2 regions of the Shouchella oshimensis genome follow, and region 2 is predicted to be linked to the other one. Evidence: predicted binding sites of a transcription regulator. Region 2 holds the regulator's gene; the other holds the start of a gene.

Region 1 (4,566 bases), on a different contig from region 2:
AGCGCGTTACTTATTGTATATCATTTTATTAGGAATTTTGACGGCATTTGTTGTGACTTTTGTTTTTTAGGAGGAAGTAAATGACGAAGAAACAACTGATGAAATTAGCGAGGGTGACTTTGTTAAAGATATAAATGATGTTGTGGCTGATAACGTAATTTTAAAGCTACCTTAGTAAGTATCGAAAAGGTGTATGATAAAACACTACATGGAAATATGAACCACAATAACATCTAATATCAGTTTTGTTAAACCAAAAGTCTAAATTCAATGTAGTCATACTTGATTTAAGGATTTTCGCTTGGAAGGCCTTTTTCTGAGTTTCTATACAAGATTTTAGAAAAACGTTAGATTTTATTTATTTGATTAAGTATTTAGCTATAATAAAAAGTAGACTTCATAAAAAAATAAATAAAAGGCGGCATTTTGTGAATAAAAAAACCTATAGAATAATCTCTTTATGTTGTGTTTTATTGTCAATAATAGTTTGGATACCTAATATCATTTTAAATATCGCAAGTTCTCTCTGGCTTCTTACTTTTGTGTTCGGAACAGTAGGCTTAGTTTTTGGTATGTTAGGCAGAAGTATTTGGTTATCCTTTGTAAATTCATTAATGACAATTAGCTTTTTTATTTTAATGTACATAGGGTATACTTGGATTTCTCTTGATTGGTAAAGTAACAAATTAGCCTTGAGCGCTCAGCCTGTTTTTTATAGTTAACTTCAAAGAGTTTCATTTCCTATAATTTTTTGTAGGTTCATTTTTACTCTCAGGTCCATCTCAAGTAATATATCTTTTGTATTCAAATCACTATTAAATATTACAGTAACGCGATATGGACTATTTCCACCCGTATTTGCAGCATACTTTACATATATATCAGCAATATCATCTTTTAGATAAATTTTAAACTAGTTATGCCCTAGGAGAGACTCGAACTCCCGACCTATGGTTTAGGAAACCAGTGCACTATCCGCTGTGCTACTAGGGCTGAATTTTATTGCAAGTTCTATCTTATTGAAAGATTGTGGATTTAGCAAGATTTGTGTCTTTTTTGATGTTAGCAAGATAAAGCATCCATTTACTAAGACGGTTAAGGAGTTGGCAAGAGCATGGAGCACTTACAAAGAGAGATGAACTAGTTAATAAGATAGGTCAGCTTATAATCAAGAAGTAGACCTCTTCACCAAGAACTACCTGAACTTAATCAAGAAGTAGACCTCTTCACCAAGAACTACCTGAACTTAATCAAGAAGTAGACCTCTTCATCAAGAACTTCCTCAACTTAACCAAGAAGTAGACCTCTTCACCAAGAACTATCTATACTTAATCAAGAAAGAGTTCCCTTCATCAAGAGCATTCGACACATAGCAAGAGGAATGACCATTTACCAAGCCCCTCCTCCCCACTCCCAGTGTTAAACCTCAAGATCTAGCTTCACCGGACAATGATCACTGCCGTAGATATGTGAGTCAATACCTGCATCCTTTATCTTATCTTCCAATTGCTTAGAGACAATAAAGTAGTCAATACGCCAACCGATATTTCGCTCACGAACCTTGGACATATACGACCACCATGTAAAGGCATCATCACGCTCAGGATAAAAAAGTCGGAAGGAATCTAAGTAACCAGCTTCTAATAAACGGTTAAACTTGCCTCTTTCTTGATCTGTAAATCCAGCGTTACCGATATTAGCACGGTCATTTTTTACATCGTTAGGCTGGTGTGCAACGTTTAGGTCGCCGCATAAGATAACGGGTTTGTTCTCTTCAAGCTGACTGATATAACGGCGAGCTGCCTCTTCCCAGAGCATACGATAGCCTAGGCGCGTGAGATCTCGTTTTGCATTCGGTGTGTACATGGTTATAAGATAAAACTCTTCATATTCTAATGTAATGACACGACCTTCAAGATCTTCTATTTCTTCACCTAGTCCGTAGGTAACTGACAGAGGTTCTTTTTTGGTGAATATCGCTGTGCCGGAGTATCCTTTTTTCTCGGCATAGTTCCAGTATTGCTTGGTAGCCTTTAAGATCTAGCTCGATTTGTCCTGCTTGTAACTTTGTTTCTTGTAAGCAGAAAAAGTCTGCATTCTCCTCATGAAAATAATCTAAAAAGCCTTTTTTGACACAGGCACGGATGCCGTTTACGTTCCAAGATATAAATTTCATACATTCCCCCATAAAGCGTTAAGCTAATTGTTTGACGTTCGACAACTACTCCATCATAATGGACAAAACCTAACCGGTCTACCTTTAGTCTCATCAAAAAAGATCAAGCAAAAATCTTGAAAGGTCAGAAATGGTCAGGTATAATACAACTATAATCAAAAAACACACAAGCAGTTCATTTGACGATGAGTTGCTAACGTTTTAAGATTAAGGTCAGACTTAGTCAAAACCTTTGATCTTTATTTTTTCTCGCAAAGGTCAAAGTTAATCAAAGTCTAATTTCACTCTTACTTAGGAGGAATGTAAACATGAAATGTCAACATTGTCAGCAACGTGATGCTTCAGTCGATGTTAAATTAATGATCAATAACCAAGCAAGGAATATACAGCTCTGCGCGGAATGTTTTCAAATGATGCAACAACCTCTAAATAATCAAGGTGGATCATTTGATGATCTGTTTAAACAATACTTTGCCAATCAAGGCTCAAACTCATCTCAAGGTGTTCGTCAAAAGGTAAAAGAGGATAAAGGTGCTGGTAATGGTTTCCTTGATCAATATGGTCGCAATCTAACTGCTAGCGCAAAAAATGGTCAGATTGATCCTGTTATTGGTCGTGAAGAGGAAGTTGAACGTGTTATTCAAGTGCTTAGTCGTCGCACCAAAAATAATCCGGTTTTAATCGGTGAAGCTGGTGTTGGTAAAACTGCGATTGCAGAAGGTCTAGCTCGCCGTATTGCCGAAGGATCTGTTCCTTTTAAAATGAAAGATAAGCAAATTTATAGCTTAGATCTTACATCTCTTGTTGCAGGAACTAGCTACCGAGGTCAGTTTGAAGAAAATATTCAAAAGTTGATTCAAGAGGTTGAAGAAAGACAAGATGTCATCCTCTTTATGGATGAGATTCATATGATGGTTGGTGCAGGTGCTTCCAATGATGGTAGTATGGACGCTTCAAACATTCTAAAACCGGCTCTAGCTCGTGGGAAATTCCAATTGATTGGAGCAACAACATTAAAAGAGTTCCGTCAAATTGAAAAAGATGCCGCTTTAGAACGTCGTTTTCAGCCGGTAAATGTTAAGGAGCCAACACTTGAGCAAACATATGAAATTCTTCAAGGCTTGCGTCCTATCTATGAATCGTATCACCATGTAGCTTATTCAGATGAAGTTTTACGTGCAAGTGTAGCGTTATCTGATCGCTATATTCAGGATCGCTTCCTACCAGATAAGGCGATTGACTTGTTAGACGAAGTTGGTTCAAGACTCTCTCTATCGGATGAAAATCAGGATAAAGAGCAAATTGAGGAACGCTTAACGAAAATCCGTGCTGAGAAACAACAGGCTTCAGAGGTAGAGGATTATGAAAAAGCAGCGTTGCTTCGTCAGGAAGAGCTTGTTTTACTTGAGCAAAAAGAAAAAACTACTGGTGCTGCCGTAGAAGTGACTGTTGATTTAATTCAAGATGTCATAGAAAAACGTACAGGTATTCCAGTTAAGAAATTGCAAAAAGCGGAACAGCAAAAAATGAAAGATCTTGCTTCCCGTCTTCAAGGTCAGGTGATTGGTCAGGAAGAAGCTGTTGAGAAAGTAGCTAAGGCTGTAAAACGTAGTCGAGCTGGTTTGAAAGCAGCCAACCGCCCAATTAGCTTCATGTTTATTGGCCCAACTGGGGTTGGTAAAACAGAGTTAAGTAAAACACTTGCAGCTGAGGTCTTTGGTAGCCGAGATGCTATGATTCGTCTTGATATGAGTGAGTTTATGGAGAAACACTCTGTCTCTAAACTAATTGGTTCTCCTCCAGGCTATGTTGGTCATGATGAAGGTGGACAGTTAACAGAACAGGTTCGTCGTAAGCCATACAGCATTATTTTGCTTGATGAGATTGAAAAAGCCCATCCTGATGTGCAGCATAGCTTCCTGCAAATTTTAGAGGATGGTCGCCTAACAGACAGCCAAGGTCGAGTGGTTTCCTTCCAAGACACTATCATAATCATGACTTCTAACGCAGGTGCTGGTGTTCAAAAAGCTTCGGTTGGATTTAACAACAGCCAAAGCAAAACGCTTGGTATGCTTGAAGCACTGAATGATTATTTCAAACCTGAGTTTTTAAACCGGTTTGATAGCATCATTGAATTTAACCAGCTTGCGCAAGATCATTTAGTTGCGATTGTTGATGTAATGCTTAACGAGCTTCAAGAACGTCTTGATGCACAAAGCATTAGCATGTCTGTAACGGATGAAGCCAAGAGAAAATTATCAGAGCTTGGCTATCACCCTGCATTTGGGGCACGTCCACTTCGTCGTGTCATTCAAGAAACGATTGAAGATGAGATCACTGAGTTAATCATTGATGAAGAAACACTAGGAGCTGTTCACGTTACAGTTGAA
Region 2 (4,566 bases):
AATTATAGTACCTGTGAAGATGCAGGTTACCCGCGACAGGACGGAAAGACCCCATGGAGCTTTACTGTAGCCTGATAGTGGATGTTGGTATCGTTTGTACAGGATAGGTAGGAGCCTTTGAAACCGGAGCGCCAGCTTCGGTGGAGGCATTGGTGGGATACTACCCTGACGGTGCTGACATTCTAACCTCGACCCGTGATCCGGGTCAGGGACATTGTCAGGTGGGCAGTTTGACTGGGGCGGTCGCCTCCTAAACAGTAACGGAGGCGCCCAAAGGTTCCCTCAGAATGGTTGGAAATCATTCGAAGAGTGCAAAGGCATAAGGGAGCTTGACTGCGAGACCTACAAGTCGAGCAGGGACGAAAGTCGGGCTTAGTGATCCGGCGGTGCCGAATGGAAGGGCCGTCGCTCAACGGATAAAAGCTACCCTGGGGATAACAGGCTTATCTCCCCCAAGAGTCCATATCGACGGGGAGGTTTGGCACCTCGATGTCGGCTCGTCGCATCCTGGGGCTGAAGTAGGTCCCAAGGGTTGGGCTGTTCGCCCATTAAAGCGGCACGCGAGCTGGGTTCAGAACGTCGTGAGACAGTTCGGTCCCTATCCGTCGCGGGCGCAGGAAATTTGAGAGGAGCTGTCCTTAGTACGAGAGGACCGGGATGGACACACCGCTTGGTGTACCAGTTGTTCCGCCAGGAGCATCGCTGGGTAGCTACGTGTGGACGGGATAAGTGCTGAAAGCATCTAAGCATGAAGCCCCCCTCAAGATGAGATTTCCCATGGCGTAAGCCAGTAAGACCCCTTAGAGATGATGAGGTTGATAGGTCTGGAGTGGAAGCGTGGCAACACGTGGAGCGGACAGATACTAATCGGTCGAGGACTTATCCAACATGGTGAAAGACAGTGTGAGTAGCATAGAAACAGGAAGAAGAAGTCACTTCGGTGAATTCCTCCTCCTGTGGGCACGATTTGGTTTTGAGAGAATCTTTTCTCTTATAAGTCCGGTAGCAATAGCGAAGAGGTCACACCCGTTCCCATGCCGAACACGGCCGTTAAGCTCTTCTGCGTCAATGGTAGTTGGGGGCTTCCCCCTGCGAGAGTAGAACGTTGCCGGGCACTTTAAGAACCCCTTCATCTGATGGTTAACCCATTGGATGAAGGGGTTTTTTGTGTGGATATGGATTGGAGTTGAGGAAGCAAGAGGAATCGAGATTTAGCCAGAAGAGGAGAGGGATAGTAAGAAAAAAGGGCGGAGAATCAAGAAGAAAAGATGGAAAGGAATAAACCTATTCGGGTTTAGATCGATTGAAGCTGGAAGTGGAAGGAAGAAATCAATCCGGACTTAGACCGATTAGAAGCAGTAAACGAAAGGAACAAAGGCAATACCAAGAAACAGGCGAACGTAACCAAGCAAGAGCACCCATTCACCAAGAAATAGGCTTCATTACCAAGAGAAACCAGAGATAATACAAGAGCAAATCATCATTTACCCAGCATCAAGCTCCTATACTAAGAAAAACAACTAGGTAACCAAGAACCTCCCTTCACTAGCAAGAGAAAGAACAACGTTAGCAAGAACCTTTTTCATACCACCAAGAGACTTCTCTTCACACCAAGAACCACCTTCCTGTACCAAGCCCGAGCCCTCCGCACCAAGAGAGAAAGCCCAAAAGCAAGAGCACTCTCCAACTACTGAACAAGCCGCATCGCAACACTCAAACCATTTCAAAAGGAATAAACCTATTCAGGTTTACCCCATTATATAAACCCTACAAACCACTTAACCCGAAAACCAAAGGCAAAACCAAGAACAACAAAACCTTAACCAACGAAAAGCACCCATTCACCAAGAACCAAGCTGCACCACCAAGAGATACTGGAGGATAAGCAAGAGGAAGGGGAATATTAGCAAGAACCCACCACATAAAACCAAGCTCCCCCTCCCCACACCAAGATCTAACACATAAAACCAATCCTCCACCAAATCCTTTCTCCAAAAAAAGTCTAGATCATGCAAACCTGGAGAGACTAGAAGACACAGAATTTGAACTTTTTAATCAAAATGATTATAATAAAGTTAGTCAAATATAGTCAAAGTCAGATCGCGAACTAGATCGTGCACCAATTCATTCATCAGATCATCCATCTGAAGAGAGGGGGGTAACAAAATGCGAAATATCTCTGATTTTATTGAGCAGTACTTAAAAAGTACTTTACTAAAAAGTGGTAATGAGCTACTAGAGATAAAGAGAAGTGAGTTAGCGAAGAGATTTGAATGCGTCCCCTCTCAAATAAATTATGTTATTAGTACTCGTTTTACCTTGGAAAAAGGTTATATTGTTGAAAGTAAACGTGGTGGCGGAGGTTACATTCGAATTATAAAAGTTGAGACTCATGAGAAGGTCGACCTATATGATCATCTACTCCACCTTATTGGACCAGTCATTGATCAACAGACAGCTGAAACGATTGTGATGCGGTTATTTGAAGAGAAGGCAGTAACAAAAAGAGAAGCGAATTTAATGGTAAGTGTTCTTGATCGCTCTGTACTAAAAGTAGAGCTACCTTATCGAGACCAAATTCGTTCAAATGTTTTAAAAGCAATGATTAATACTCTTAAATATAAGTAAGCTAGATGAAAAAGAGGTGAGCGCATATAATGAAGTGCCAAGAGTGTCAACAGCGGCAGGCTACCCTACACTTTACAAAGATTATTAATGGTGAAAAAACAGAGATACATCTTTGCGAAACGTGTGCAAAAGAGAAGGGTGAACATATTCCCGGATCTAATACATTTTCGATTCATCAGCTTTTATCAGGATTGTTGCATTTTGAGCATCCAGATATCCAGGGCAGCGAGCATAAATCGGCGCCTAAGGAAAGAACGTGTGAAAGTTGCCAGATGACGTACAGTCAATTTGTTGAAATAGGAAGGTTTGGCTGTGCGACTTGTTATGAAACCTTTGATGATAAGCTTGACCCAGTGCTGCGCCGTGTACATAGCGGAAATGTAAGGCACCATGGTAAAATTCCGAAACGAATTGGTGGAGGAATTAAACGTCAAAAAGAAATCAACGCACTCAAATCGAAAATTAAAGAATACATTGAAAGTGAAGAGTTTGAAAAAGCAGCTGAAGTACGAGATCATATTCGTTCATTAGAGCAAAAAAATAAAGAGCAAGAGGAGGGGTGATATGACACTTGAGCGTTTTATAAAAGATGCAATTAGTCCTTGGATGAAGGAAACAGGGACAGATTTAGATATTGTTCTAAGTAGCAGAATTCGATTGGCTAGAAACCTTAAGGATTATGCTTTTCCAATCCTCTCCTCTTTAAATCAGTCAAAAGAAGTGACAGATTATACTGTGGATGCACTAACAAATGCTCCAAATGAGCAAATTGGCTCGATAGATACTTTGTACATGGAAGAGTTAAAGTCTAATGAAAAACGAGTGTTAGTTGAAAAACACTTAATTAGTCCACACTTAGCTGAACAATCCAAACACGGGGCAGTGCTGTTAAATAAAGACGAATCACTAAGCATAATGATTAATGAAGAGGATCATCTGCGTATTCAGTGTTTATTTACAGGCTCACAATTGGAGAATGGCCTGGACATTGCACAATCTGTTGATGATTGGGTTGAGGAACACCTTACGTATGCATATGATGAAAAGCGTGGCTATTTAACGAGTTGTCCAACAAATGTAGGGACGGGAATGCGTGCCTCAGTGATGATGCATTTGCCAGCTCTTGCGATGACGCAGCAAATCAATCGAATTTTACCGGCAATTAATCAATTAGGTTTAGTTGTTAGAGGAATTTATGGCGAGGGTAGCGAAGCTTTAGGTAACCTCTTTCAAATCTCTAATCAAATTACACTGGGGAAATCTGAGCAGGATATCGTTGATGATCTTCATGGCGTTGTGACACAGCTGATTCAGAGAGAACGAAATGCGAGACAGGTGCTTATGCAGAACTCTCGATTAAAACTCGAGGATCGGATTCATCGTTCATATGGAATCTTGTCTCACAGTCGCATTATTGAGTCGAAGGAAGCAACACGAAGACTATCAGATGTTCGGCTAGGAATAGATTTAGGGTTAATTGAGGGATTATCAGGGAACATACTTAATGAGCTGATGATTTTGACTCAGGTTGGATTCTTACAGCAGTTTGCAGGAGATGTATTAACAGCAGAACAGCGAGACGAGCGTAGAGCCGCTTTGATTCGTGAAAGGCTTCAAATTAAGGATTAGTGAACTGATTATGATGGAGGTGGCCACAAATGATGTTTGGTCGATTTACAGAGAGAGCTCAAAAGGTATTGGCACTAGCACAAGAGGAAGCAATTCGTTTAGGCCATAACAATATAGGAACCGAGCATATTCTACTTGGTCTGATCCGTGAGGGCGAAGGCATTGCAGCTAAAGCATTACAAGCGCTTGGACTTGGACCAGAGAAGCTGCAAAAAGAAGTAGAGACCTTGATTGGAAAAGGTCAGGAAGGTTCCAAAACAAAGCATTACACACCACGTGCGAAAAAGGTTATCGAGCTTTCTATGGATG

The links. The regulator CtsR, encoded in region 2, represses protease genes until heat stress. The targets are predictions, from matches to a motif close to ATGGTCAATAAAGGTCAAACA.
Region 1: NDM98_RS02645 (ATP-dependent Clp protease ATP-binding subunit) is a predicted target of CtsR. The motif match lies at 2,297-2,317, and genes of this name have one in related genera.

What each region holds. Positions count from the first base shown of each region.
Region 1 covers NZ_JAMQJY010000001.1:470,065-474,630, forward strand. The annotation lists tRNA gene NDM98_RS02635 (tRNA-Arg) at 921-993, opposite strand; partial or broken gene NDM98_RS02640 (exodeoxyribonuclease III) at 1,420-2,176, opposite strand; gene NDM98_RS02645 (ATP-dependent Clp protease ATP-binding subunit) at 2,485-4,566, shown strand, end outside.
Region 2 covers NZ_JAMQJY010000005.1:110,772-115,337, reverse strand. The annotation lists rRNA gene NDM98_RS21260 (23S ribosomal RNA) at 1-887, shown strand, start outside; rRNA gene rrf (5S ribosomal RNA) at 999-1,114, shown strand; gene NDM98_RS21250 (CtsR family transcriptional regulator) at 2,167-2,628, shown strand; gene mcsA (protein-arginine kinase activator protein McsA) at 2,658-3,191, shown strand; gene mcsB (protein-arginine kinase McsB) at 3,193-4,257, shown strand; partial or broken gene clpC (ATP-dependent protease ATP-binding subunit ClpC) at 4,287-4,566, shown strand, end outside.